4 regions of the Streptomyces sp. NPDC039736 genome follow, and region 2 is predicted to be linked to each of the others. Evidence: riboswitches for the same ligand, from Rfam matches in the RefSeq annotation. Region 2 holds a riboswitch; each other region holds the start of a gene.
What was found. A riboswitch is a leader RNA that binds a small molecule or an ion and turns the genes downstream of it on or off. The one in region 2 is predicted to bind cyclic di-AMP.
Positions count from the first base shown of each region.

Region 1: linked by a shared signal. The riboswitch ahead of ACZ56L_RS09025 (transglycosylase family protein) and the one ahead of ACZ56L_RS04040 (M23 family metallopeptidase) in region 2 are both predicted to bind cyclic di-AMP.
Region 3: linked by a shared signal. The riboswitch ahead of ACZ56L_RS00555 (M23 family metallopeptidase) and the one ahead of ACZ56L_RS04040 (M23 family metallopeptidase) in region 2 are both predicted to bind cyclic di-AMP.
Region 4: linked by a shared signal. The riboswitch ahead of ACZ56L_RS05005 (M23 family metallopeptidase) and the one ahead of ACZ56L_RS04040 (M23 family metallopeptidase) in region 2 are both predicted to bind cyclic di-AMP.

Region 1 covers NZ_JBVIUQ010000002.1:891,512-898,526, reverse strand. The annotation lists gene ACZ56L_RS09035 (FtsB family cell division protein) at 1-330, opposite strand, end outside; gene eno (phosphopyruvate hydratase) at 439-1,734, opposite strand; gene ACZ56L_RS09025 (transglycosylase family protein) at 2,246-2,959, opposite strand; cyclic di-AMP (ydaO/yuaA leader) riboswitch at 2,962-3,165, opposite strand; gene ACZ56L_RS09020 (transglycosylase family protein) at 3,430-4,557, opposite strand; gene ACZ56L_RS09015 (cytochrome P450 family protein) at 4,673-5,956, opposite strand; gene ACZ56L_RS09010 (nucleoside triphosphate pyrophosphohydrolase) at 6,031-7,015, opposite strand, start outside.
Region 2 covers NZ_JBVIUQ010000001.1:956,420-963,434, reverse strand. The annotation lists gene ACZ56L_RS04060 (MBL fold metallo-hydrolase) at 1-225, opposite strand, end outside; gene ACZ56L_RS04055 (SIMPL domain-containing protein) at 415-1,185, opposite strand; gene ACZ56L_RS04050 (carbohydrate kinase family protein) at 1,473-2,363, shown strand; gene ACZ56L_RS04045 (SGNH/GDSL hydrolase family protein) at 2,377-3,168, opposite strand; gene ACZ56L_RS04040 (M23 family metallopeptidase) at 3,354-4,358, opposite strand; cyclic di-AMP (ydaO/yuaA leader) riboswitch at 4,361-4,541, opposite strand; gene ACZ56L_RS04035 (tyrosine-protein phosphatase) at 4,885-5,685, shown strand; gene ACZ56L_RS04030 (DUF6126 family protein) at 5,695-6,024, opposite strand; gene ACZ56L_RS04025 (helix-turn-helix domain-containing protein) at 6,024-6,632, opposite strand; gene ACZ56L_RS04020 (aspartate aminotransferase family protein) at 6,701-7,015, opposite strand, start outside.
Region 3 covers NZ_JBVIUQ010000001.1:129,366-136,380, reverse strand. The annotation lists gene ACZ56L_RS00565 (bifunctional acetate--CoA ligase family protein/GNAT family N-acetyltransferase) at 1-253, opposite strand, end outside; gene ACZ56L_RS00560 (HPr family phosphocarrier protein) at 404-685, shown strand; gene ACZ56L_RS00555 (M23 family metallopeptidase) at 904-1,695, opposite strand; cyclic di-AMP (ydaO/yuaA leader) riboswitch at 1,710-1,877, opposite strand; gene ACZ56L_RS00550 (M16 family metallopeptidase) at 2,130-3,494, opposite strand; gene ACZ56L_RS00545 (M16 family metallopeptidase) at 3,542-4,930, opposite strand; gene ACZ56L_RS00540 (DNA gyrase/topoisomerase IV subunit A) at 5,231-7,015, shown strand, end outside.
Region 4 covers NZ_JBVIUQ010000002.1:17,654-24,668, reverse strand. The annotation lists gene ACZ56L_RS05030 (DEAD/DEAH box helicase) at 1-290, shown strand, start outside; tRNA gene ACZ56L_RS05025 (tRNA-Lys) at 766-839, shown strand; gene ACZ56L_RS05020 (serine/threonine-protein kinase) at 901-2,637, opposite strand; tRNA gene ACZ56L_RS05015 (tRNA-Met) at 2,831-2,904, shown strand; gene ACZ56L_RS05010 (PP2C family protein-serine/threonine phosphatase) at 3,057-4,337, shown strand; cyclic di-AMP (ydaO/yuaA leader) riboswitch at 4,570-4,703, shown strand; gene ACZ56L_RS05005 (M23 family metallopeptidase) at 4,901-6,097, shown strand; gene ACZ56L_RS05000 (aldo/keto reductase) at 6,151-7,015, shown strand, end outside.

The DNA of each region.
Region 1 (7,015 bases), on a different contig from region 2:
GTGCTCGCGGGAGAGGCGGACGACGTACGCGTCGTCCATCAGGCGGGCCTTGGCGTCGCGGAGCTGCTCCACCCGCCGGTGCGCCTCGTTCCTGGCCCGCTCCTGGTCGGCGATCTCGGTCGCCTGCGAGAAGTAGCTCCGTATCGGATACGCGAGGGCCACCACCAGCGTGCACAGCACGAGCACCAGCAGGGCGGCCCGGCCGGTGAGCCGGGAGCGGCGGGCCTGTCGGCGGGTCTGGGAGCGGTAGACGCGGGCGGCGGTCTGCTCGCCGAGCAGCCGCAGCCGGGTGGTGGTCGAGAACCGGTCGCCCTTGTTGCGTGCGGCCATCCTTGAGTCCTCCCCGTTACGCGCCGACGTCCCCGCACACGGTACGGGACCGGGTACGGGGACGTACGGAGGCGTGGACCCCCGGCGGGGGGCCGGCCCTTGCCGCTGCTACTGGTTCGCGGCGCGGAACCGCGGGAACGCGGAGCGGCCGGCGTACACCGCGGCGTCGTCGAGGATCTCCTCGATGCGCAGCAGCTGGTTGTACTTCGCGACGCGGTCCGAGCGGGCCGGGGCGCCGGTCTTGATCTGGCCGCAGTTCACGGCGACGGCGAGGTCGGCGATGGTGACGTCCTCGGTCTCGCCGGAGCGGTGGCTCATCATGCACTTGAAGCCGTTGCGCTGCGCGAGCTCGACGGCGTCCAGCGTCTCGGTGAGCGAGCCGATCTGGTTGACCTTGACCAGGAGGGCGTTCGCGGAGCCCTCCTCGATGCCGCGGGCCAGGCGCTCGGGGTTGGTGACGAAGAGGTCGTCGCCGACGATCTGGACCTTGGAGCCGATGCGGTCGGTGATGACCTTCCAGCCCGCCCAGTCGTCCTCGTACAGCGGGTCCTCGATGGAGACCAGCGGGTACGCGGAGACGAGCTCCTCGTAGTACTCGGTCATCTCGGCGGCCGAGCGGGACTTGCCCTCGAACTCGTACTTGCCGTCCTTGTAGAACTCGGAGGCGGCGACGTCGAGCGCGAGCGCGATCTGCTCGCCGGGGATGTAACCGGCCTGCTGGATGGCCTCGACGATGAGGTCGAGGGCGGCGCGGTTGGACTCCAGGTTCGGCGCGAAGCCGCCCTCGTCGCCGAGGCCGGTGGACAGGCCCTTGGTCTTCAGCACCTTCTTGAGGGTGTGGTAGACCTCGGCGCCCCAGCGCAGGGCCTCGGAGAAGGACTCGGCGCCGATCGGCGCGATCATGAACTCCTGGATGTCGACGTTGGAGTCGGCGTGCGACCCGCCGTTGAGGATGTTCATCATCGGGACGGGCAGCAGGTGCGCGTTCGGGCCGCCGAGGTAGCGGAACAGCGGCAGGTCGCTGGCCTCGGAGGCGGCGTGCGCGACGGCCAGGGAGACGCCGAGGATGGCGTTGGCGCCCAGCGAGCCCTTGTTCTCGGTGGCGTCCAGGTCGAACATCGCCTGGTCGATCAGGCGCTGCTCGGTGGCGTCGTAGCCGACGAGCTCCGGGCCGATCTGCTCGATGACGGCGAGGACGGCCTTCTCGACGCCCTTGCCCAGGTAGCGGTTCGGGTCGCCGTCACGGAGCTCGATGGCTTCGAAGGCACCGGTGGAGGCGCCGGACGGAACGGCAGCACGACCCGTGCTGCCGTCGTCGAGGCCGACCTCGACCTCGACCGTGGGGTTGCCTCGGGAGTCCAGGATTTCCCGGGCTACGACGACGTCGATGGACGGCACGAGCATCTCCTTATGGGATGTGACGCGAAGGTGGCGGGCCCCCGGAAGGGGCACACGGCGCAGGGTCTCTTTCGGCCTTGCGACAAGAGCCTAACCGGCTCCAGGGCATCGGCCAGCCGATCGACCGCACGCTGGGACGAAAAGATGCCCGAATGCCTGTAATACAGGACGAAGGACCCCGGTGACCTCACCGAGGGTCACGGATCTGTTCTCCCGCGAGCACGGCCCGTGTGCACGCCTGAGTGCTGACGCGCACGGGTGAGCCCTCTCGGGCCGACGCGGCCGGCGGCGCCCGCCCGTACAGGGGACGGCCCCGGCGGGACGCGTTCGGGGGGAAGTCGCGTCCGGCCGGGGCCGGGGTGCGGAAGGGGGCGGGGGTGAGCCGCCCCCTTCCGCTGCGGACTCCGGGCGGGGGTGGGCCGCCGGAGGTCCGCGGTGCGGGAACCGGGCGGGGGTGGGCCGCCGGGGTTCCCGCGGGGCGGGGACGGACGGGGGTGGGCCGTCGGTCCCCGCTGGATCAGCGCAGGTGGAGCTGCTGACCCGGGAAGATGAGGTCGGCGTCGGAGACGACGTCCTCATTGAGGTCTGCGATGTGCTGCCAGCCGCCCTTGACGTTCTTCGCCTCGGCGATCTTCGACAGGGTGTCGCCGGCCTTCACCTGGTACTCGCCGTCACCCTTCTTGATCGGGCCACCGGCCTTGGACTCGACCTTCGGCACCGAGCGGGTCTGGCTGCGGGAGGCGGCCGGGGCCTCGCGCTTCTTCTCCGCCTTGGGGGCGGACTTCACGGACTTGGTGGACTTCGCGGACTTCTGCGAGGAGCCGGAGCCCGTGCTGACGCCCGGGTCGACACCGTCGTTGCTCAGGTTGCCCGCACCGGCGCAGGCCCAGGCGCCGGGGCCCTGGATCTTGAGCAGCTTCTCGGCGGTGGCGATCTGCTGGCCCTTGGTGGCCAGGTCGGCGCGCGGGGCGTACTTGGTGCCACCGGCGGCGGCCCACGAGGAGTTCGTGAACTGCAGGCCGCCGTAGTAGCCGTTGCCCGTGTTGATGGACCAGTTGCCGCCGGACTCGCACTGGGCGACGGCGTCCCAGGTGTCGACGGAGGCGGCGGAGGCCGAGGTGGCCCCCATCAGCGGGGCGGCGACCGCGACACCGGTGACGCCGGCGATGGCGGCGGCACGGGTGGCCTTGGACGGACGGCGGTGCTTGCCCTTGCTGCTGAAAAGCGACATGGATATTCCCTCACCGACGCCTTCGAGGTGAGCTGTCGGGTTCGGGCTGTGAGTTCGCCCGGCCTCCGGTCCGGATTTCCGCACACTGCTTGCTGCGGCATTCCGTTTCGGCGGCTTCACCCCAAGCCGTTCCCGTCACGTCTCTCAACGTCCGGGCCCGGCACTTACCTTGGGTCCCCCGCTCCTGCCTACGGCGCTTTCGCGACGACTGCTGCCGAGGCCCGCCGGCAGGATTCGGCGTGCGGGCTCCGGTGCTCACCGGTGGCGAGCGATGACGACCGTAATCACAGGTGCCCCGGATGTTCAAAGAGGCACATCCGGGACATCTGCCCCGTACTTGCCCTCTCCTCCCTTGCGTTTACGCAGGTCAGAGGGGGCTTACCGGGAGTCGCCCGAAGGGACGCGCCAGTTGGGGCGAAGAGACTCATGTCTCACTTGCGCAAATATGGACACAAGCCCCCCAACCACCCCTACTTTTCGCTCTTCTCCGCCGTCTGACCCTCGCTCAGATCCAGGTGCTGACCAGGCTTGATGAGGTCCGGGTCGGTGCCGAGGGACTTCTTGTTGGCCTCGTAGAGGGCCGACCAGCCGCCGGGGACCTCCGCGGCGTCCGCGATGTGCCAGAGGTTGTCACCGGGGCGCACGGTGTACGACTCCTGCTCGGGCGCGCCGCCCGGCCCCTTCTCGCCGCCGCCCCGCGAGGCGTGCCGCCCGGCGTCCCGCTCGGCGAGTTCCCCTTCGGGCGAATCGTCCGGTGCGAGGGAGGAGTTCTCCGGCGCGGGCACGCCGCGGTGCTTGCCGGTGCCGGACGTGCCCCGGTCCTCGGCGCCCGGGGCGCCGGTGGCGTCGGGCACGCCCGGGGGCGTGGTGGCGTCGCCGCCCGGCCCGGTGCTGGGCGAGACGCTGGAGCCGGGAGTGGGCTCGACGGGGACGGCGGTGCCGGCGTCGGGCGTGCCGGCGTTCGGGTCCGGGGTCGCGGAGGCGTCGCCGCTCGGGACGGCGCCGGGGGTCCGGTCGCCCGGGGCCTGGTCGCCCAGGGGCCGGTCGCCCGCCGGGGTGTCGTCGCCGGGCCCGGCGTCGGCCGCCGCGCCGTCCGCCGCGTCCGGCTTCGCGGAGTGCGCCGGGGGCGTGGGAGGCGTACGGGAGTCGATGCCGGCGATCGCGCCGGGGTCGGCGGCGTCCACCCCCGCCCCGCCGGAACCGGAACCGGACTGCCCGCCGCCGCCCGGGGCGAGCCCGGAGATGACGGCGCAGCTCGGCCAGGCCTGCGGGCCCTCGGCCCGGAAGACCTTCTCGGCCACCTCGATCTGCTGCGAGCGGCTGGCGAGGTCGGCCCGCGGGGCGTAGGCGTCGCCGCCGTACTGCTCCCACTTGTCCTGGGAGAACTGGAGCCCGCCGTAGTGCCCGTTGCCCAGGTCGGCGCTCCACGCACCGCCGCTCTCGCACTCGGCGACGCGGTCCCAGGCACCTGCCTCGACCGCTCCGGCGCTGGTGGCGCCGAGAAGCGGAATCGCGAGCGCGGAGCCGGTGACCCCGGCGGCGACGACGAGTGCGGGGGCCTGACGCGGGCGGCGGTGTTTACCGTTCCCGGAACGCATGCGGTTGCCTTTCGCTGACGGTGACTCGGCTTCTGGCGAAACAGCCGGGTCGCCCGTGAACGTAGCCGCAGTCGAACACCCGTCACAAGTCGGTGCAGCGGAGATCACGTAAAGGTCACATCGCTGCCGACCGGTCATTTCCGGTGCCCCGCACGCCGCTTCCGAACTCCACCGGCAGCGTGCGCAGTCCGCGCATGATGAGCCCGCCGCGCCACCGCAAATCAGCAGGTTCCGCCGCGAGTCGCAGGTCAGGAAGACGGGTCAGCAGGGTCGCCAGCGCGGTCTGCGCTTCGAGCCGCGCGAGGGGCGCGCCGAGGCAGTAGTGGATGCCGTGCCCGTACCCGAGATGCTGATTGTCCCGACGGCTGAGATCGAGGGTGTCCGGATCGTGGAACCGCTCGGGGTCGCGGTCGGCGGCCGCGAGCACGACGAGCACGGGGTCGCCCACCGCGATCGGCTGCCCGCCGAGGGTGAGCGGTTCGGTGGCGTACCGCCAGGTGGCGAGCTCGACGGGCCCGTCATAGCGGAGCAGTTCCTCGACGCCGGTGGCGAGGAGGGCGGTGTCGCCCGCGGCGAGGGCCGCTTGGAGCCGCTCGCGCTGCTCCGGGTGGCGCAGGAGGGCGTAGGTTCCGTTGCCGATCAGGTTGACGGTCGTCTCGAAGCCCGCGAAGAGCAGGATGAACGCCATCGCGGCGGCTTCGTTCTCGGTGAGGTGCTCGCCGTGGTCGCCGGCCCGGATGAGGTCGGAGATGAGGTCGTCCCCGAGGTCCTCGCGCTTGCGGTGGATCAGCTCGGCGAGGTAGTCGCGCATCTTCTTCACCGACCGGGCCACGCCCCCGCGCGGCCCGCCGCCGTGCCGGATCATCATCCCGGCCCAGTCCCGGAAGTCGTCCTGGTCCTCGCGGGGCACGCCCAGCAGGTCGCAGATCGCGTAGATGGGCAGGGGGAAGGCGAACTCGTGGATGAGGTCGGCGGACCCCCGGTCCGCGAAACCGTCGATGAGCCGGTCGGTGAGCTCCTGCACGCGGAGGGCGAACTCGGCGACCGTGCGCGGGGTGAACGCCTTGGACACGAGGCGGCGCAGCCGGGTGTGGTCCGGCGGGTCGATGTTGAGCAGGTGCGTCATGAGGTCGGCACTGCGCTCGCCGGGGATGCCCGTCTTGCCCTTGGCGTGCGCGGAGCCGGCGTGGTTCGCCGGGTTCTTGCTGAGCCGCTGGTCGGCGAGGGCCTGCTTGGCGTCGGCGTACCGGGTCACCAGCCAGGCCTCGACCCCGCTGGGGAGGCGGGTGCGGTGCACGGGCGCGTGCTCGCGGAGCCAGGCGTAGGCGGGGTAGGGGTCGGTGGCGAACTCCCAGGTGAAGAGTTCGGGGGCGGGGTCGGCGGGGGGTGCGGTGCTCACCCGTCGACGGTAGCCCCTGGCGTCCCCGGGCGTTTTCCGAGCCCGGCGGGGCGGTCCCGGCAGCGCCGGGCGGGTCAGGCGGCTCCGGCCTCCGCCGCGAGGATCGCGTCCCGGTACGCGCGCGCGGCGGCGCGCAGGGCGGTTTCGGGGTCGACGCCGTCCGCCTCGGCGCGGGCGGCCAGGGCGAGGAGCTGGTAGCCGATGCCGCCGTCGCCCGGGGGGAGGGGGACGGCGAGGCCCGCCGTGCGGGTGCGGGACGCCAGCTTCGCGGCGAGGGCGAGGGCGGGCTGGGCCAGGGGGACGCCCTCCGTCACCGAGGTGCGCTGCTTCTCGACGGCCTTGGTGCGCAGCCAGGTGGCCTTCACGTCGGCCGGGGTGGCGGCCGTCTCGTCGCCGAAGACGTGGGGGTGGCGGTGGATCAGCTTGTCGATGAGGGTCGCGGCGACGTCGTCGATGGAGAAGGGGCCCTCGTCCGGGTCCGCGTCCGGGTCGGCACCGGCGTCGGCGGGGGCCGGGTCGGCGTCCTCGGCGATGCGGGCGTGGAAGACGACCTGGAGGAGCACGTCGCCGAGTTCCTCGCGGAGCTCGGTGCGGTCGCCCGCCTCGATGGCCTCGACGAGTTCGTACGCCTCCTCGATGCCGTACTTGGCGAGCCCCTCGTGCGTCTGCTGCGAGGACCACGGGCACTCGCGCCGGATGCGGTCCATGACCTGGACCAGGTCGAGGAGGCGGGCGCCGGGGAGGTCGTAGGAGCCGGGGAGCAGTTCCAGGTCGGGCATCTGGACGCGGTGGGAGCCCGCGAGGCGGGCCAGTCCGTCGGTGAGCCGGGCGTCGCCCTCGCCGGAGCCCTCGGAGGAGGGGACGACGACGACGGTCCGGGCGCCGTCGGCGCAGTAGGCGACCAGTTCCTCGGCGTCCGGCGTCTCCCGCGAGACGCGCACCCCGGCCTCGTACAGGTACGGCAGCTGCGGGTGCGCGGGGTCGGCGCACAGCACCCGGTCCGCGGAGCGCAGGGTCTGCCAGGCGGGCCAGGACAGCAGGCCGGGGGCGACCCGGTGG
Region 2 (7,015 bases):
CCGCTCGTCCTTGCGGAAGTACGTCTTGAGCAGGCCGGAGGTCGATTTGGGCGAGGGCCGGTCGGCCCGGGTGCCCTCGGGGTTCTGGAAGACGCCGTCGGCGAAGTTCGGCGAACGGCGGATGCGCTCCATGCGCTCCCCGGCGGGATCGGCTCCGAACGCCGCGGTCCGCAGCCCGCGCAGTTTCTCGCGCAGCGGCGTCAGCGGGGAATCCGCACTGGTCACGGCACCTCCAAGGTCGGCTTCAGTCCATTATCGGCACGCCTGTACGACGCCCGGGAAACGGGCCCGTGACGGCGGACCGCACGGCAGGCGGCGCTTTCCCCGGGGAGAACGGCCGCCGGCTCTCACGTATGCCCGGTCGTCCTCCCCGTGGAACGCGCGTCGCCGCCGAAAGGGGTCAGCCGAAAGGGGTCAGTCGAGTTCGTAGACGGCGGTCACGACGACCTGTTCCTTGACCTGGCCGGGGGCGACGGGCACCGACGGAGGCGCGTCGGCGAGGGCCCCCGCCGGCACCTCCACCGGGCGCGGGCGGCCGGAGTCGGACTCGGTGAGGGAGACCAGCCTGCCGAGCGGGCGACCGCTGAGCCGGGCGTACTGTGCGGCCTTCTCGCGGGCGTCGTCATGGGCGGCCCGGCGGGCGGCGGCGCGCAGCGGGGCGGGGTCGGCGACGTCGAAGGTCACCCCGTGGACCCGGCCCGCGTCACCCGCGGCGTCCATGGCCGCCCGGATGACGGCCCCAGTGCGGGAAAGGTCGCGCACGCGGACCGAGAAGCCCTGTCCGGCCTGGTAGCCGGTCAGCCGCTGGTTGCCGTTGTCGTCCTGGTGGACGGGGTTCAGGGAGAGGCTCTCGGTGCGTACGTCACGGTCGGCGACGCCCTGGGCCCGGACCGCGGCGAGCAGCGCCCGGGCCGCGGCCGACTGGGCGGCGAGCGCTTCCTCGGTGGTGGGCGCGGTCGCCTCGACTCCGAGGTTGACGAACGCCGTGTCGGGCGTCGCCGTGGCCTCCCCCGATCCGGTGACGGTCACGGTGGCGGGCGCGGGGCGCGCGACCCCGGCGGTGACCGGGGCCGGGGTGAGCGCGGACGCGGGCGCCGCACCGGCGGCCAGCAGCCCGCCGGCGAGGGTGGCGGCGACGAGCAGGCGTGAGGACGTCCGGCGCGGGGCGGGCGGGATCGGGGACATGGAGGGGGTCCTTCCGGGAGCCGGGGCCGCGAGGAACCCCGGCGGAACAGGGTTGCGGGACATCCCAGCACTCCCCGCGTCCGGCCGGGCCGCGCCACTCTGGCGACGTCCCCCGAATGTGTCTTCCGGGTCTCCGCGGGACGCGGGGGCGCGGCCGTCCCCGGCTCCGCCGCCGAAAACCGCCATACTGGGCCGCGTCGGCCACATCCGGGCAGGGAGAGGGGAACGCGGTGTCACAGCAGGTGCAGCAGCAGGACGGTCCGGACGGGGTCGGTGCGTACGACGTCCTGGTGATCGGCGGCAGCGGCGTGGACACGGTGGTGCGGGTGGACCAGTTGCCGGTGCCGCTGGCGGACTCGGTGGGCGTCGCCCCCATCAGCGAGTGGCCGGGGCACACGGGCGGCAACGTCGCGCTGGGCCTGCGGGCGCTGGGCCTGGGCGTGAAGTTCCTGGACGTGATCGGGGACGACTGGATCGGCGGGCAGGTGCGCGAGCGGCTCGCCAAGGGCGATGTCGACTTCGAGCCGCTGATCTCGCCCGCGGGCACCCGCCGGGCGGTCAACCTGGTGGACTCGACGGGCGGCCGGATGTCGTTCTACGACTCCCGGGACCCCGCTGACCTGCGGCTGCCGCAGGACTTCTACCTGCCGCACCTGAACCGGGCCCGGCACGTCCACGTCTCGATCGTGGACTTCGCCCGGCACCTGCTGGACGACGTGGTGGCGTCGGGCGTCCCGCTCTCCACCGATCTGCACGACTGGGACGGGACCGCCGACCACCACCGCGACTTCGCGCTCCGCGCCGACCTGGTGTTCCTGAGCGCGGCCGGCGCGGGCGAGCGGATCGGCGAGGTGATGCGGGAGATCCTGCGCGAGGGCCGGGCGCAGGCGGTGGTGGCGACGGCGGGCGCGGGCGGCTCGTACCTGCTGGCCCGGGACGACGGCAGCACCCCGCGCCCGGTTCCGGCGACCGTCCCGCCCGGCCGGGTGGTCGACTCCAACGGCGCGGGGGACGCCTACGTCTCCGGTTTCCTGTACGGGCGCCTGACCGGCCGCAGCCTTCAGGAGTGCGCCCACTTCGGCGCCCTCGCGGGGGCCTACGCCTGCACGGTCCCCGGCAACACCTCGCTGATCGGTCCCGAGGCCCTGCTGTCGGAGCCGTCGGACCCCTCGGCGTAGCCGCGCCGCGGGCTCAGAGCGGCAGCAGGTCCGGCCGCTTCGCCTCGACGTGGTCGCCCGAGCTCTCGCCGCGCAGCCGTCGCCCGATCCACGGCACCAGGTGCTCGCGCGCCCAGTCGATGTTGTCGCGGCGCGCGTCGAGCCTGCGGCGCGGCGCCATCGGCGGCCAGGGCTGGTCGGGGTCGGCCGGGATCTCCAGGCCGAGGACCTGACCGGCCCGCAGCGCCACCCGGGTGTGCCCCTCCGGGGAGAGGTGCAGCCGGTCGGAGTCCCAGGCCCGCCGGTCCTGCACCGACCTCAGCGACCACAGGTCCAGGACCGGGCAGCCGTACCGGTCGGCGATGGCCCGTACGTGTGCCGAGTACGTGGCGACCTTGCCGCGCAGGTGGCGCAGCACGGGGATGCCCCGGGTGTCGAAGCCGGTGGTCACCATGACCGTGCCGACGGCCGAGGTGAGGTCGGCGACGGCCCTCTCGAACCGTTCGGCGACGTCGTCGGGGTCGGAGCCGGGCCGGATGATGTCGTTGCCGCCCGCGCAGAAGCTGACAAGGTCGGGGGCGAGCTGCTTGGCCCGGGGGACCTGGTCGGCCACGATCTGGTCGAGCAGTTTGCCGCGTACGGCGAGGTTTGCGTAACGGAAGGTGTGTTCGGGTACCCGGTCGTCCAGGAGGACGGCAAGCCGGTCGGCCCACCCGATGAACGCGCCGCCGGGGCCGGGGTCGCCGACCCCTTCGGTGAAGCTGTCCCCGATCGCCGCGTACGACCCGATGGTGCCTGCGCTGAATGATCTCGAATCGTCTGCCACGTCGACACATCCTTCACTTTCGCAAGTGACCTACGCCACCGTAGGGAGGGGTTGACGGAGGGTGAGATATGCCACCGGTCAAGATTCACCCAACCCGGAATACGCGGGTGGCGCTTCGGGATACGCGTCTCGCCCCCGCACCGGGGCCGGTGCGGGGGCGAGTGGGCCGTGGGGGGCGGTCCGTACTAGAGCGGGACGCCGTTGTTGCGCAGGTAGCCCAGCGGGTCGATGTCCGAGCCGTAGCCGGGGCCGGTGCGGATCTCGAAGTGCAGGTGCGGGCCGGAGGAGTTGCCGGTGGAGCCGGAGTAGCCGATCTGCTGGCCGCCGGAGACGCTCTGGCCGGAGCGGACGCCCAGCGCGGAGAGGTGGGCGTACTGCGAGTAGCGGCCGTCGTTGTGCCGGATGACGACCTCGTTGCCGTACGCGCCGCCCCAGCCGGCGGAGACCACGGTGCCCGCGGCGACTGCCTTGACCGGGGTGCCCGAGGACGCGCGGAAGTCGACACCGGTGTGGTAACCGCTGGACCAGCTGCCGCCGGAGGCGCGGTAGGGGGTGGAGACGCCCGAGGGGACGGGGGCGCTGAAGCCGGAGCGCTGCGTCTGCCGCTTGCTCTCGGTGCGCTGCTCGGTGCGCTGCTCGGCCCGCTTCTCCGTCCGCTTCTGGGAGCGCTGCTCGACGCGGCTCTCGGTGCGCTGCTCGGCGCGCTTGTCGGTGCGCTCCACGCGCTCGGTCCGCTGCTGCTGCGGGGCCGGGGCGGTGGCCTTCCGCTCGGCGGCCGCGGGGGCCTTGCCGCCGAGGGTGAGCTTCATGCCGGGGAAGATCAGCGAGGGGTTCTCACCGACGACCTCCCTGTTGTCGCCGTAGACCTTCTGCCAGCCGCCGCGCACGTCCTGGTCCGCGGCGATCTTCGAGAGGCTGTCGCCGGACACCACGGAGTACGTACGGGTGCCGGTCTTCGGCGCGGCGGCGGGGGCCGCCTGCCGGGGCTCGGCCGCGCGCTGCTGCGGGAGCTGCGCCTCGGCGGCGGCCTGCGGCAGCGCGACGGGGGCGGCGCCCTGGTCGGCGGCGTTCGCACCGGTGGCGCCGATGAGCGGAAGGGCCAGTGCGGCGCCGCCCGTGCCGGCGGCGACGAAGCCCCGGGTGAGCGGGGAACTGGACTTCGGGCGGCGGTGCTTACCCTGAGCAGGCATGACGATGTCCTCTCCGGCGCCTGCGAGGTGAGCTGTCGGGTTCGGGCTGGAGATGCCCGGCCGCGCTCCACATCCGGGAGCGCTGCTTCACCCCGAGCCGTTCCGGCGGACTGTCGTCCTCCGGTACGGCGTACTACCTGGGTCCCCCGCTCCTGCCACACGAAGAAAAAGGGAAAGTGACTCCGAGCGGTGGCAGGATTCGGCGGTCCACCCGGATTGACGGTGACCGTAAGCGAGTGCGGACCGCCGGAACAAGCCGTTCCCCTTTTCTCCCTCGCCAGAACACGCCTTCTTCACGATTCTCCCGGTGGCGCGCAATCGTCCCGGGCACCATCTCCCGCCTCTGGCCTGCCGTTTGACGCTTCGGCAGCAGACGTCACGGTTCGCTCTATGATTCTGCTCACTCGCACCCCCGTACGACCCAGACGGTTGCCTCAGGCACCCATATGGGGGCGCTTCTGTCGTATCGTCGGCCCGTGGCCCTCGTCGGCGTGCCCGCGTCGGCGGACGACCTTGAGGAGCACTCGTGACGCAGCAGGCATCGCCGTCGGCCGAGCCGGATCTCGCAGGCGTACGGAACTTCCGCGACGTGGGCGGGCTGCCCACCGCGGACGGCCGTCGGACGCGTTACGGACGGCTCTTCCGCAGCGGCCACCTGGCGCACGCCACCGAGTCCGACACGGCGTTCTTCCACTCGCTCGGACTCCACACGATCTTCGACTTCCGCAACGCGGCGGACCAGGAGCTGGAGGGTCCGGACGTCGAGCTGACCGGTGTGCGGAACGTGAACATCCCGCTGAGCGACCCCGCGGACGGCGCCGAGTTCTGGATGATGGTGCGCGACGGCAACCTCGACCAGCTGCGCGAGATCCTCGACGACGGCAAGGCTGCGGCGCGCATGACGGCGTCGTACCGCCGCATGATCAAGGACCGCACCGCGGAGCACAGCCGGGTGCTGCACGCCTTGGCCGAGGACAGTGTTCCGGCGCTGATGCACTGCGCGGCGGGCAAGGACCGCGCGGGTCTGTCGATCGCGGTGACGCTGCTGGCCGTGGGCGTGGAGCCGGACGCGATCCGGGCGGACTACGTGAAGTCCAACGACCCGCACCGCCGCTACCGGGTGCGCCGCTCCAGCGCCTCGCCGGAGGCCATGAACGGCGAGGTGATGCGCCTGCTCGCACCGCTCTTCGACGCCCGGGCAGAGTACCTGGACGCGGCCTTCGCCACCATCGAGGAGACCTGGGGCACCACGGACGCCTACCTGGAACGGGGACTGCGGGTGACGCCCGGGGTCCGCGAGGCGCTGCGCGAGCGGCTCACGGAGTGACCGGGCCGCTCAGGCGTCGCCGATCGTGAACAGCAGGAAGATGAACGCCGCGACGATGTGCCCGACCACGATGTAGAGGAAGACCCGCACCACGAGGCCGTGCGGCGCCTTGTCCGCGACGAATCCGTCCGGGCCGGCCCTGCCCGCGCCGTCCTGCCACTCGGCGCCCCGGTCGGAGCCGGGGCGGGAGGCGCGGGCTGCCTCGTCGGCGGCGCGGGCGATGGCGCTCAGGGCGGTGGTCTGCGCCTCGGTGAGCTGCTGGGCGGGGGCGGGTCCGGGAGCCTTCACGAAGCCCTGCGCGGGGGCGAGTCCCGGCGGCTGTGCGGTGGACTCGGTCATCATGACTCCTGGGGCAGGCAGAGCCCGGCGACGGTGCTCTGCATCAGTGTGTGGAGGAACAGCAGCTCGGCCCCCTGCGGCGTCACCGCGGTGATCCGGTGCGGGGTGAGCGAGTCGAAGTGGGCGCTGTCGCCCTCGTCCAGGGTGTGCACGCGCTCCCCGAGCACCAGGCGCAGCCGCCCCTCGAGCACGTACAGCCACTCCTCGCCGGGATGGACCCGTACGAGATCCCGCTGGGCGGCGTGCGGCACGTGGACGCGCAGCGCCTGCATGGCCCGGCCGTGGCTGCCGGCCTGCCGGTACGTCCAGCCGTCGGCCTCGCGGGCGGTCATCTCGCCGGACCGCACGACGGCGTCCGGGGCGGCCGCCGTCTCGCCGAGGACCTCGGAGACGGTCGTGCCGTAGACCCGGGCCAGCGCGAGGAGCATCGGCAGCGAGGGCTGGCGCTGTCCGGTCTCCAACCGGGAGAGGTGCGCGGGCGAGAGCCCGGCGCGGCGGGCCGCGGCCTCCAGCGTGAATCCGCCGCGGCGGCGGAGTTCTCGCAGGTGGGGAGCGACGGAGGGCAGTTCCGCCGAGCCCTCGGCCGCCTCTTCGAGGCGTGGCGTCATACGGTCCATTGAGCCAGAGTGCTTGCCTCTGGGGCAAACTTCTTGCCCCAGAGGCAAAAGAGGCCGGTTCAGCGGTGGGCGACCGCCTGCTTCACCAGTGTCCGGCCGAAGTCCCACATCAGGCCACCGCCGGAGTGTGCGTCGTCCATCACGGCGGTGAAGGCGTCCACGAAGCGGTCGACCTCCTTCTCCCCCACGGTCAGCGGCGGAATCAGTTTGATCACTTCCAGGTGGTCGCCGGACACCTGGGTGAGGATCCGGTGCTTCTGCAGCAGCGGCACGACGACCATCTGGGCGAAGAGCCCCTTGCGGGCCGCCTGGAGCATCGCCCAGCGCCCGCGCAGCGCGAGCGAGGCCGGCCGCCCGAACTCGATGCCGATCAT
Region 3 (7,015 bases), 830 kb from region 2:
GGACGTCCTTGGCGGACAGCCGGGGGTAGGGCGCGAAGAAGCGGTAGTACTTCGACTCGTCCGAGACCTGTTCGTAGAAGCTGACCAGCCGGTCGGCGTCCTGGGTGGTGATGGGCCGGATGCGCGCCGTTCCGCCGTCGCGCAGTACGACGTCCGCCTCCCAGTGGTCGGGGTACGCGTGCTCCGACTGGTCGGAACGCGCCCGCTCCGGCGCCCCGCCCACCTGATCCGCATCGTCCGCAGCCTTGGCCATGGTGTGCAGCCTACGACTCGCGGGGGTCCGGAGGGCGGGGCAGTCTGGTCCTGTTCGGCCGGTCCTCCCCGGGACTTTCGCCGGGCAGAGCAGCCCGCACCACATGAGAGACTGGTCTAGACAACCAATAAGCACATGAAGGGCAACACCATGGTTGAGCGCCGCGTCACCGTCGGCTGGGCCGAGGGCCTGCACGCCCGCCCCGCCTCCATCTTCGTCCGCGCCGTCACGGCCACCGGCGTCCCCGTCACCATCGCCAAGGCGGGCGGCACCCCGGTCAACGCCGCGTCGATGCTGGCGCTGCTGGGCCTGGGCGCGCAGGGCGGCGAGGAGATCGTGCTGGCGTCCGAGGCCGAGGGCGCGGACGCCGCCCTGGACCGTCTCGCGAAGCTGGTCGCCGAGGGCCTGGACGAGCTCCCCGAGACCGTCTGAGACCCCCGCGGCCACGTGAGGCCGCGCCCGTACGGGCGAAATTCCCGCGCACGAGCCGCGGCATCCCGGATTCCGGGGGCCGCGGCTCGTGCCGTTCCCGGGAATTCCGGGAGCGGGCCGCGGCGTCCGGCGGGACCGGAGCGGGCCGCGGCGTCCGGTGGAACGCGAAAGGGCCCCGGCTCATGGGGAGCCGGGGCCCTTCCTTGTGGAGTTCGCGGTCAGACGCTGACGCCGTGCGCGCGCAGGTACGCGACGGGGTCGATGTCCGAGCCGTACTCGGGCGAGGTGCGGGCCTCGAAGTGCAGGTGCGGGCCGGTGGAGTTGCCGGTCGAGCCGGCCAGGCCTATCTGGTCGCCGGAGCCGACGCTCTGGCCGACCGAGACGCCGATCGAGGAGAGGTGGCCGTACTGGGTGTACGAGCCGTCGTTCATCCTGATCACGATGTTGTTGCCGTACGCGCCGCCCCAGCCGGCCTCGACGACCGTGCCGGCGCCGACGGCGACCACGGAGGTGCCGGAGGCGGCGTGGAAGTCGACGCCGGAGTGGCTGCCGGAGGACCACAGGGCGCCGCCGGACTTGTAGCTGGTGGAGACGTACGAACCGGCCACCGGCAGCCGGAAGGTGTTGAGGCGCTTGCGCTCGGCCTCGCGGGCGGCGCGCTCGCGGTCCTCGCGCTCCTTCTTGGCCCTCGCCTCGGCCTTGCGCTTGGCCTCGGCCTTGCGCTCGGCCTCCGCCTTGCGGGCGGCCTCGGCCTCGTCCAGCACCTTCTGCTGCGCCTGGGCCTGCTCCTCGATCCGCTCGGCCACGACCTCGGCGGAGTGGTCCAGGGCGACGGCGCGGATGGTGCCGGTGTCCTCCGCGGCCAGGTCCTGCTCGGCGGCGAAGGCCTGCGGGGCCAGGGTTCCGATGACACCGGTCGTGGTGAGTGCGGCGACTCCGGCGATGTTGGCGCTCTTGCGCGACAGCACGGAGGGACGCCGGTGCTTCCCGGCGGCACGGGTGAACGCCATGGAGTGGCTGTTTCCTTTCCTTCCTTCTCGCCTACCGGGTTAGCTGACGGGTTCGGAGCAGGAAGGTCTCCTACGGACCCCACCCGCCCGTGCGGGCGATGGCGTCCGATTCACCCCAGGGACTCAAGTGGGTCCCCGGCTCCCCAGGCTCGCGCCTGACGGGGACTCGGCGATGACTGCCCGGTGCCGCGGTTGCGGCGCACTCTGACGGGCAGCCGGGTCGACGCTAAGCGGCACTTCTTTCAATCTCCAAACACACGGCCGCTTTTGTGAAGGAGCCCACACGGCAGACAGGCAACCTCCGCAACAAATCGGGCATACGGGAGGACCCCGACGACCGGGAAGCCGTCGGGGTCCTTTTCGTCCTGCTTTCCACCGGCCGCCCGGATGACCTTTGATCGGTCAAGCGGCCGGTGAACCGGTCGGCGGGCCGGTCAGCTCACGACCGTGACCTCGCCGATGTCCAACGCGCGCACCGGCTCCACGATCCGGGACGCGTCGCCGACCAGGACCGTGACCAGCCTGTCCACCGGGAAGGCGTTCACCACCGCGGCGGTGGCCTCCACGGTGCCGGTCGCGGCCAGCCGCGCGTACAGCTGGGCCTGGAAGTCGTCGGGCAGGTGCTGCTCGACCTGGTCGGCCAGCGTGCCCGCGACCGCCGAGGCCGTCTCGTACTTGAGCGGGGCGACCCCGACCAGGTTCTGCACGGCGACGTCGCGCTCGGCGTCGGTGAGTCCCTCGGCCGCGAGCGTCCGCAGGACCTTCCACAGGTCCTCCAGGGCGGGCCCGGTCGACTCGGTGTCCACGGAGCCGCTGATGGCCAGCATGGCGGCGCCCGTGCCGTCCTCGGCGGAGCGCAGCACCTGGCCGAAGGCGCGCACGCCGTAGGTGTAGCCCTTCTCCTCGCGCAGGACGCGGTCCAGGCGGGAGGTGAGGGTGCCGCCGAGGCAGTACGTGCCGAGCACCTGGGCGGGCCAGACGCGGTCGTGCCGGTCGGCGCCGATGCGGCCGATCAGGAGCTGCGTCTGGACCGCGCCGGGGCGGTCCACGACGACCACGCGGCCCGTGTCGTCGGCGGTGATCGCCGGAACGGGGCGCGCGGCCGCCGTGTCGCCCGTCCAAGCGCCCAGGGTCTCGGCCAGGACCGCGTCCAGGTCGATGCCGGTGAGGTCGCCGACGACGACCGCCGTGGCGGTGGCCGGGCGGACGTGCGCCTCGTAGAAGGCGCGCACGGCCGCGGAGTCGATGTTCTTGACCGTCTCCTCGGTACCCTGGCGGGGGCGCGACATGCGCAGGTCCGCCGGGAACAGCTCGTGGGAGAGCTGCTTGGCGGCCCGACGGGACGGGTTGGCCGCCTCGTGCGGGAGCTCGTCGAGCCGGTTGCGTACGAGACGCTCGATCTCGCCGTCCGCGAACGCCGGTGCGCGCAGGGCGTCGGCGAGCAGTCCGAGCGCCTTGGGCAGCCGGGAGACCGGGACTTCGAGGGAGACCCGCACGCCCGGGTGGTCGGCGAACGCGTCGAGGGTGGCGCCGCAGCGCTCCAGCTCGGCGGCGAACTCCTCGGCGGAGTGCTTGTCGGTGCCCTCGGTGAAGGCGCGCGACATGATCGTGGCGACGCCGTCCAGGCCCTTCGGCTCGGCCTCCAGGGGCGCGGCGAGGAAGACCTCGACGGCCACCAGCTTCTGGCCGGGGCGGTCGCAGCGCAGCACGGTCAGGCCGTTGGGCAGCGCGCCGCGCTCGGGGGCGGGGAAGGCCCACGGGGTGGCGGGCCCGGGCTGCGGCTGCGGGTGGAACTGCATCGCGCTGGTCACGGCCGCGCTCCCGCCGGTGGTGGCTGCGGTCTCCGTCACTGGTCCGCCCCTTCCTGCTCGTCGTTCTCCTGCGCGCCTTCCCGCACGTCCGCGGCTGCGACTGCGTCCGCGGCTGCATCGTCGGAGGCGGCCGTCGGTTCGTACACCAGGACCGCGCGGTTGTCCGGGCGCAGCCGGGCCTTGGCCACGGCCTGGACCTCCTCGGCGGTGACCTCCAGGACGCGCCCGACGGCGCTCAGGGCGAGCTGCGGGTCGCCGAACAGGACGGCGTACCGGCACAGTTCGTCGGCGCGGCCGGCGACCGTGCCCAGCCGGTCCAGCCACTCGCGCTCCAACTGGGCCTGGGCGCGCTCCATCTCCTCGGCCGTGGGGCCCTCCGCGGCGAACCGGGCGAGCTCCTCGTCGACGGCGGCCTCGATGGCCGGGACCTCCACACCGCCGGAGGTCTTGACGTCCAGCCAGCCCAGCGAGGGGGCCCCGGCCAGGCGCAGCAGGCCGAAGCCCGCGGCGACGGCCGTCTGGTCGCGCCGTACGAGACGGTTGTGCAGCCGGGAGGACTCGCCGCCGCCGAGGACGGTGAGCGCCAGGTCGGCGGCGTCCGCCTCGCGGGTGCCGTCGCTGGGCAGCCGGTAGGCGGCCATCAGCGCGCGCGCCGGGACCTCCTCCTCGACGACCTCGCGCAGCTCGCCGCCGATGACGTCGGGCAGCGAGCCGTCGCGGGGCGGCTGCTTGCCGTCGTGCGAGGGGATCGAGCCGAAGTACTTCTCCACCCAGGCGAGCGTCTGCTCGGGGTCGATGTCGCCGACGATCGACAGCACCGCGTTGTTGGGCGCGTAGTACGTGCGGAAGAAGGCGCGGGCGTCTTCGAGCGTGGCCGCGTCCAGGTCGGCCATGGAGCCGATCGGGGTGTGGTGGTAGGGGTGGCCCTCGGGGTACATCAGGGCGGTGAGCTTCTCGAACGCGGTGCCGTAGGGCACGTTGTCGTACCGCTGGCGGCGCTCGTTCTTGACGACGTCGCGCTGGTTCTCCATGGACTCGTCGTCGAGCGCGGTGAGCAGCGAGCCCATCCGGTCGGCTTCCAGCCACAGCGCCAGCTCCAGCTGGTGCGCGGGCATGGTCTCGAAGTAGTTGGTGCGCTCGAAGCTCGTGGTGCCGTTGAGCGAGCCGCCGGCGCCCTGCACCAGCTCGAAGTGTCCGTTGCCCTTGACCTGGGCGGAGCCCTGGAACATGAGGTGCTCGAAGAGGTGCGCCAGGCCGGTGCGGCCCTTGACCTCGTGGCGCGAGCCGACGTCGTACCAGAGGCAGACCGCGGCGACCGGGGTCAGGTGGTCCTCGGAGAGGATCACCCTCAGACCGTTCGCAAGCCGGTGCTCGGTCGCTGTCAGGCCGCCGGAGCCGGCCTGCGCTGTGGCCGTGTGACCCATGGGCATGTACGTCCCTTCGATCGCGTATGAGACAAGTCCTGCTGTTAAGTCCTGCCACTGTATGCAAGCGCAGTGACAGTCCGCGAAGTTCCCGGATCCCCGACTCTTCGTTCCCGTCTTTTCGACGCGCTGTTCCCCCGCCGACGGCGCGCGTCCCGGACGGCTCCACGACCGCTACGGACGGGTCGAGGTCGGCGTTGTCAGTGCGGCGGTCCACAATGGTCCGCGTCAGGAACCCCCGTGTCCGCACGATCAGTCCAGCCACCGACCGTTGAACAGTGAGAAGGAGCCGCAGCCGCGATGGCCCGCCGCAGCACGAAGACCCCGCAGCCTGACGAGGCGTTCGAGGAGAAGATCCTCGACGTCGACGTCGTCGACGAGATGCAGGGCTCCTTCCTCGAGTACGCCTACTCGGTGATCTACTCGCGCGCCCTGCCGGACGCGCGGGACGGCCTCAAGCCCGTGCACCGCCGCATCGTCTACCAGATGAACGAGATGGGCCTGCGCCCCGACCGGGGGTACGTGAAGTGCGCCCGCGTGGTCGGCGAGGTGATGGGAAAGCTGCACCCGCACGGCGACGCGTCCATCTACGACGCGCTGGTGCGCATGGCGCAGCCGTTCTCCATGCGGCTGCCGCTGGTCGACGGGCACGGCAACTTCGGCTCGCTGGGCAACGACGACCCGCCGGCCGCGATGCGGTACACCGAGTGCAGGATGGCCGACGCGACGTCGCTGATGACGGAGTCGATCGACGAGGACACGGTCGACTTCAGCCCGAACTACGACGGCAAGGAGCGCGAGCCCGTCGCGCTGCCGGCCGCATATCCGAACCTGCTGGTCAACGGCACCACCGGCATCGCGGTCGGCATGGCCACCAACATGCCGCCGCACAACCTGGGCGAGGTCGTGGCCGCGGCCCGCCACCTGATCAAGCACCCGGGCGCCGACCTGGAGACGCTGATGCGCTTCGTGCCCGGGCCCGACCTGCCGACCGGCGGCCGGATCGTCGGTCTCACGGGCATCAAGGACGCGTACGAGAAGGGCCGCGGCACCTTCAAGATCCGCGCCACGGCCGCCGTGGAGAACGTGACGGCCCGCCGCAAGGGCCTGGTCGTCACCGAACTGCCCTTCACGGTCGGCCCGGAGAAGGTCATCGCCAAGATCAAGGACCTGGTCGGGGCGAAGAAGATCCAGGGCATCGCGGACGTCAAGGACCTCACCGACCGCTCGCACGGCCTGCGCCTGGTCATCGAGATCAAGAACGGCTTCGTCCCGGAGGCCGTCCTCGAACAGCTCTACAAGCTGACGCCGATGGAGGAGTCCTTCGGCATCAACAACGTCGCCCTGGTCGACGGCCAGCCGCTCACGCTGGGCCTCAAGGAGCTGCTGGAGGTCTACCTGGACCACCGCTTCGAGGTGGTCCGCCGGCGCAGCGAGTTCCGCCGCACCAAGCGCCGGGACCGGCTGCACCTGGTCGAGGGCCTGCTCGTCGCGCTCATCGACATCGACGAGGTCATCCGCCTCATCCGCTCCAGCGAGAACTCCGCGCAGGCCAAGGAGTGCCTGATCGAGCGCTTCGGGCTCTCCGAGATCCAGACCCAGTACATCCTGGACACCCCGCTGCGCCGTCTGACCAAGTTCGACCGGATCGAGCTGGAGTCGGAGCGCGACCGCCTCAACGGCGAGATCGACGAACTGACCGGAATCCTGGAGTCCGACGCGGAGCTGCGCAAGCTGGTCTCGGCGGAACTGGCCGCGGTCGCCAAGAAGTTCGGCACCGAGCGCCGTACGGTCCTGCTGGAGTCGGGCGCCTCGGCCGTCGCCACGGTGCCGCTGGAGGTCCCGGACGACCCCTGCCGCGTCCTGCTCTCCTCCACCGGTCTCCTGGCCCGTACGCCCAACGGCGAGCCCCTCGCCCTGGACGACGCGCGCCGCACCAAGCACGACGTGATCGTCTCGGCCGTCCCCGCGACGGCGCGCGGCACCGTCGGCGCGGTGACCTCGGCGGGCCGGCTGCTGCGACTGGCCGTGATCGACCTCCCCCAGCTCCCCGGCACGGCGTCCGCGCCCAACCTCTCGGGCGGG
Region 4 (7,015 bases), on a different contig from region 2:
AGCGTCCGGCCGGTGGCGGCTTCCGCCGGGACAACGACCGTCCGTCCGGGGGCTTCCGTCGCGACGACCGCGGCGACCGTCCCGCCGCCGGCGGCTTCCGCGCCGGTGGCAGCGACCGCCCGTTCAACCGCGACCGTCGGGACGAGCGCCCCTCGGGCGGCCGTTCCTTCGGCGGCGGCGACCGCCCGTACGGCCGTCGTGACGACCACCGCGGTGGTTCCGGCACCGGCACCGGCACCGGTTCCTTCGGCCGCCGCGACGACAAGCCGCGCTGGAAGCGCAACGGCTGAGTCGGCCTGAACCCGTAAGAGAGACGGGCCCGTTCTTGACGAACGGGCCCGTCTCTCTTTTCACTTCCGTCACATCCGGAACTGCTGTTGGCATCCGGCGACTTGTGTGGGGAACACAGGCGCGACGCGGCCGGGGGCCCTGGCCGTTCGGCCTCCTCCTGGGCTGCCGGGGGAGGGGCCGGGCGGATGGATCGTCGTACGAGGAGCAGATCGGCGGTGGCGGCAGCCGTCGCCCTGGGCGCGGCCGCGGGGCTGGTGCCGGTGCTGGGCGGTACGGCTGCGGCGGACCCGGCCGGTGCGGGGCCGGAAGGGCTACCGGTCGGTGTGCTGATCCGGGCGTGGTCGCGGGCCCGGATCCGGGCGTGGTTCCCGGCTCTGATCCGGGCGCGGTTCCGGGCCCGGGTCCTGGTCCGGTTCCGGGCTCGGGAACAACGCCGTGGGAGCAGCGGGATCGTGCGGTTATGCTGGGGCGCGCGGGCCGCTAGCTCAATTGGTCAGAGCAGCAGACTTTTAATCTGTTGGTTGTGGGTTCGAGTCCCACGCGGCCTACCGCCCCCGGCCCGACCGGCCTCCCAGCCGGTCGGGCCGTTCTGCGTTCCCCCGCGCGGCGTCAGGACGCGCAGCGGTTGAGTTCGCCGCTGTCCAGCGTGGACTTGTCGGCGATCAGCCAGCCCTCGGTCTTCGTGCCGGAGATGCGGCCGTAGATCCACTTGTTGGCGTACGCGTTGCCGACGTAGCAGTGGTAGTAGATCTTGGTGCCGGACTTGACCGCCGTCACGTACGAGCACTCCGCGTACGGCCCGGTGTAGAGGTGCGTGGTCTTGGCGGCGCGGCCGTAGCCGTCGCTGCGGTTGGAGTGGGCCCAGCCGGTGCACGCCTTCGACACCGGGGTGGGCTCGCGCGGCGGCGCGGCGGCGCTGGACCTCGCCGGGGGCGGCGGGGCGGTGGCCCTGTCGCCGGTGGCGGGCGGGGTGGCTCCGCCCTGCTTTGTCGCGGCGCTCGACGGGCTCTTGCCGGGCGCGCGGGAGGGCGCGCCGTCCGGGGCGGCGGTCGGCAGGGTTCCGGCCGGGGGCGGGGCGTCGGGGAGGGTCCCGGGCTCGGGGGCCCCGGCGTCGGCGGGGGAGCTCGCCGCGGGCGGGGCCGCGGACGGGCCGCCGGTCTTGTCGCCGCCGCCGACCAGGGCGAAGACGGTGCCGCCGCCGATGAGGACGGTCGCGGCGGCCACCGCGACGACCGTGCGGGTGCGGTGGCGGGCGGCGTTCCCGTCGGCTGCCGAGGGGGCCGGGGCAAGCGTGTACGGGGGATGGCTGCCGGACGCGAAACCCGGCGGCGGAGTGCCGTACGCGCCGGGCCGCGGGGTGGCGGGGGCATGACCCTGCGGCGGGAGCGCGGGGCCGAAGCCGGGGGACGGCGTGGGGGGCGATATCGCGCCCGGCGTCGGGGTCGGGGTCGGGGCCGAGGTCGAGGTCGATGCCGGTGCTGGGTCCTGGGCCGGTGCCGGTGCTGGAGCCGAGGCCGATGCCGATGCCGGTGGCGGGGCCAGGTCCGTGCCGCTGCCGCCCGCCACCGCCGCCAGCAGTTCGCGGGCGCGCGCCGCGTCCGGCCGGCGCAGCGGGTCCTTGTCCATCAGCGCCCGCAGCACCGGGGTGAGCGGCCCGGCCCGGGTCGGCTCGGGCAGCGGATCGCCGACGATCGCCGACAGCGTGGACCACACCGACGTACGGCGGAACGGCGAGGCGCCCTCCACGGCCGTGTAGAGCGTCATGCCGAGCGCCCAGATGTCCGACGCGGTGCCCGGCACCTGCCCCTGCGCGCGTTCCGGCGCGAGGTAGTCGAGGGAGCCGACGAGCTGGCCGCTCCGGGTCAGCCGGGACAGCGCCTCGTCGCCGGTGGTCTCCAGGCTGGCGATGCCGAAGTCCGTGAGGACGACCCGGCCGCCGCGCTCCAGCAGGACGTTCCCCGGCTTGACGTCCCGGTGCAGCACCCCGGCGCGGTGCGCCGCGTCGAGCGCGTCCATCAGCCGGGCGCCGATCGCGGCGGCCTCGCGCGGGTCGAGCGTGCCGCGCTCGGCCAGCACGTCGTCCAGGGAGGGCCCGTCGACCAGCTCCATGACGATGACCGGCTGCCCCGCCTCCTCGACCACGTCGTGCACGGTGACGACACCGCTGTGGCGGATGCGGGCGGCGGCCTGCGCCTCCCGCCGCATCCGGACCCGCAGTTCGGCCAGTTCCGCCGCGGAGGCGTCGGTGTACGACCGCAGGACCTTGACGGCGACCTCGCGGTTCAGCAGTTGGTCCACGGCCCGGGCGACCACCCCCATGCCGCCGCGTCCGACGATCTCGGTCACGCGGTAACGACCGCCCAGCACCCTGCCCGTCAGCTCCGCACCGTTCGCCCCCGACACCTGTCACATCCCGTTCGTCGCGCTGTTCGATTCGGTCACGTGCGGGCACCAGGGTAGAGGCAGGGCCGCGAGCGGGTGCGGCGCGGCAAGGTGGTCGCGAGGGGTGCCGGGGATGGCGTAGGCTGGTGTCTACCGACGCGGGGTGGAGCAGCTCGGTAGCTCGCTGGGCTCATAACCCAGAGGTCGCAGGTTCAAATCCTGTCCCCGCTACTCAGTGGTCCGAAGGCCCGGAATCCGTCAAGGATTCCGGGCCTTCGGCATGTCCGCGCGGTACCGCGTCCGTCACCCGTACGGCGGACGCCGATTCGCCGTACGGCGCGGCTCCGGCCAGCCTGGGTGGGGAGCGGTACCGTCCGCACCCGGTGCGGACCTGGGCAGGAGAGCTGACGGTGGCGGGGTACGGGCGCGACGGACGTGGGGACGACGCCGGCGGCGGGCCCGGGGGGAGTGCGTCCAGCGGGCCCGGCACGCCCCGCGCGTCCGGTCCTCCCGGCACGCCCGGCGTCCCTGGTCCGTCCCGGGAGAGCGGCCGCACGACGCGCCGGTTCGTACGGGCGCTGCCCGCGCTGATGATCGTCGGCGGGATCTTCTTCGACGCGCTGACGCCCTCCGACTTCACCGCCTCGCCGCTGTTCGCCGCCGCGCCGCTGGTGGCGGCCCCCTTCTTCTCGCCGGCCAACACCGGGCTCACGGCCCTCGCCTCCGTGCTGGCCGTGATGGGGCTGCGGATCTGCGACGACGCCCTGACGTCCGTGGTGAGCGCGACGGAGCTGGTCACGGTGCTCACCGTGTCCGTGCTGGCGATCCTGATCAACCGGGTCGTGCGGCGCAGCGGGCGGCAGCTCGCCTCGGTGCGGGTCATCGCGGAGGCCGCGCAGCGGGCCGTGGTGCCGGTACCGCCGGCCCGCATCGGCGGTCTGGAGATCGCCGCGCGGTACGAGGCGGCCGAGGCGGACGCCTTCATCGGCGGCGATCTCTTCGCCGTGCAGGACACGCCGTACGGGGTGCGGCTCGTGGTGGGCGACGTGCGGGGCAAGGGACTTGAGGCCGTCGAGGCGGTGGCGGTGGTGGTCGGCGCGTTCCGGGAGGCGGCCGAGACGGAGAGCTGCCTGGAGGGCGTCGCGCGGCGCCTGGAACGGGCCCTGGAGCGCGAGGGCGCCCGGCGCGAGGGGCTGGACGCGCTGGAGGGCTTCACCACGGCGGTGCTCGCCGAGATCCCGCGCGCGGAGGGCGTCGTACGCCTGGTGAACCGGGGGCATCCCGAGCCGCTGCTGCTGTACGCGGACGGGGAGCTGGACGAGCTGGAGCCGGACGAGTTCGCGCTGCCGCTGGGCATGGGGGAGCTGGGGGACTGGCCGGACCGGGCCAAGGAGTTCGCGTACCCGGCGGGTTCGACGCTCGTGTTCTACACCGACGGCCTGTCCGAGGCGCGGGACGGGGCGGGCCGGTTCTACGACCCGGCGGTGCGGCTGCGGCATTCGCTCTTCCCCGGGCCCGATGCCGTGCTGGACGCGCTGACCAGTGACGTACGGGTGCACACCGGCGGCAAGCAGACGGACGACATGGCGCTGCTCGCGGTGGGGCGGCCGGGCGTGGGGCAGCCGGCGCGGCGGCGGACGGTGGGGATCATCAAGCGTCCGTGACGGGGCGCGAGGTGTCGGGCGGGCGGCAGAGGCGATCAGGGCGTTCTGGGGCCGTCGGGGCGGCCGGGACGCTGAGATGGCGTCAGTTCGCTGGTAGATAAGCGGAAATGTCCTGGCCAAAGGTGACTGCGGAGCGTTAAGGATCAAGAGGGACGGCTTGGAATTCCGGTCACATGTCTATTAACGTTCGATAACGCAGCACGGTCGTCCCAGCCGTCGTCAGAGACGGCGCCGTGCGCGTGCGCCGAATTCCGTGAGGAAACCGGGGAACCACCACTTGGGGTGAATCGGGCCCGACCCGGCCCGTAGGAGACCTTCCTGCTCCGAACCCGTCAGCTAACCCGGTAGGCGAGAAGGAAGGAAAGGAGCGCGCCTCCGTGGCGTCCAACAGGCCTGCCCCCGCAGCCCCCGCTTTCTCGGCCCCCGCTTTCTCCTACACGGCTTACGGAGTCCCCGGCGACGAGCACGGGACGGGGACCGGGGCCACCGCCGTCCTCGCTCCGCACGTTCCCGAAGCCGTCGCAGCCGCCGGAGTTCCGCAGGCCGCGCAGGTCACCCAGCCGATGCAGGCCGCAGAGGCCGTGCAGGTCCCGCAGTCTCCGCAGGGCCCGCTGATCCCGCAGCAGCAGGGGCGCGACGGCTTCGACGGCTTCGCCGCGTTCGGGACCCCGGAATCCGCCTCCGCCCCGGGCTCCCCCTTCGCCCCGGACGCCCCTCCGGCCTCCGCCGACGAGTGGAACCCCACCGCCGACTCCGCCGCCCCGCTGCGCGGCAAGCACCGGGTCGCCAAGCAGCGCGGCTCCCTCGCCCGCAGCTCCACGGTCCTCGGCGTCGGCGTGATCGCCGCCGTCGGCGCGGGCGGCATCGCCACCGCGCAGGACAAGCCCGCCGTGTCGATATCCCTGCCGGACCAGCTCGCCGAGTCCCTGGACTCGCTCGCCGACTCGCTGCCGGACGCCACGTCGCTGCCGGGCGTGGGCGCCCTGCTCTCCGACTCCGCCGAAGAGGCTCCCGCGGAGGCGGGCGTGACCGTCGCCGCCGCGCCGGCCGCCGCCGCGACCCCCGCCTCGGCCGGGCAGCAGCCCGCCGGCGCCGGGGAGAGCCTGCGCGCCCGCATCCTCCAGCAGGCCGAGCAGCAGCGCACGGTGGCCGACGAGGCCGTCCGGCAGGAGGCACGCGACAAGGCCGTGCAGGACGCCGCGGCCGAGGCGAAGAAGGCGCAGCAGCAGGCCGACGCCACGGCGCGGCAGGCCGAGAAGGAGAAGGCGGAAAAGGCGGAGAAGGCGGAGAAGGCGGAGAAGGAAGCCCGCGAGAAGGCCGCCGCCGAGGCGGAGGCCGCGCGCCTCGCCAGGCTGGCCGCGAGCTACTCGCTGCCCACCTCCTCGTACACCCTCACCTCGACCTACGGCCAGTCCGGTTCGATGTGGTCCTCCGGACAGCACACCGGGCTCGACTTCGCCGCCCCGACCGGCACCCCGGTCAAGGCCGTGCACGGCGGCACCGTCACGTCGGCCGGCTGGTCCGGGTCGTACGGCTACCGCGTCGTGCTGAAGCTGAAGGACGGCACCGAGATCTGGTACTGCCACCTCTCGCAGATGAACGTCGCGACGGGCACCGGCGTCGCCACCGGCCAGACCATCGGCAACGTGGGCGCCACCGGCAACGTCACCGGACCGCACCTGCACCTCGAAGTCCACACCCCCGGCGGCGCCGGCGTCGACCCGGCGGCCTGGCTGCGCGGCAAGGGCCTCACCGTCTGATCCCTGGCCCGTACACGGAATAGGCCCGGCGGGCCCGGTGGTTGTCGTACGGCATGACTTCCTCCCCTCTCCGCCCGCTGGGCGGCTCCGGTCTCGACGTCTTCCCGCTCGCCCTCGGCGGCAACGTCTTCGGCTGGACCGCCGACCGCGACCAGTCCTTCGCCGTCCTCGACGCGTACGTCGCGGGCGGGGGCAACTTCGTGGACAGCGCCGACTCCTACTCGGCCTGGGCGCCGGGCAACGAGGGCGGCGAGTCCGAGCGCGTCCTCGGCGAGTGGCTGGCCGCCCGGGGCAACCGGGACGAGGTCGTGATCGCCACCAAGGTCGGCGCGCACCCCTCCTACAAGGGCCTGTCCGCCACCACCGTCAAGGCCGCCGCCGAGGCGTCGCTGCGCCGCCTGGGCACCGAGTACATCGACCTCTACTACACGCACTTCGACGACCCGGCCGTGCCGGTCGAGGAGATCGTCACCGCTCTCGACCAGCTCGTACGGGACGGCAAGGTGCGCGCGGTGGGCGCCTCCAACATCGCTCCCGACCGGCTGCGCGAGTCGCTGGACTTCGCCGAGCGCGAGGGCCTGGCGAGGTACAGCGCGCTCCAGCCGCAGTACAACCTGGTCTCCCGCGACACCTACGAGGGCGAGCTCCAGGAGGTCGCCTCGCACGCGGGCCTGGCGGCCGTCCCGTACTACGCGCTGGCGGCCGGCTTCCTCACCGGCAAGTACCGCGTCGGCGGCGAGGCCGTGGACAGCCGGCGTGCCGAGGGTGCGGCCCAGCACCTCCGCACCGAGCGCGGCCGCAAGGTGCTGGCCGCCCTCGACGAGGTGGCGCGGACGCACGACGCCGAGATCGCGTCCGTCGCCCTGGCCTGGCTGGCCTCCCGCCCGACCGTCGTGGCCCCCATCGCCAGCGCCCGCA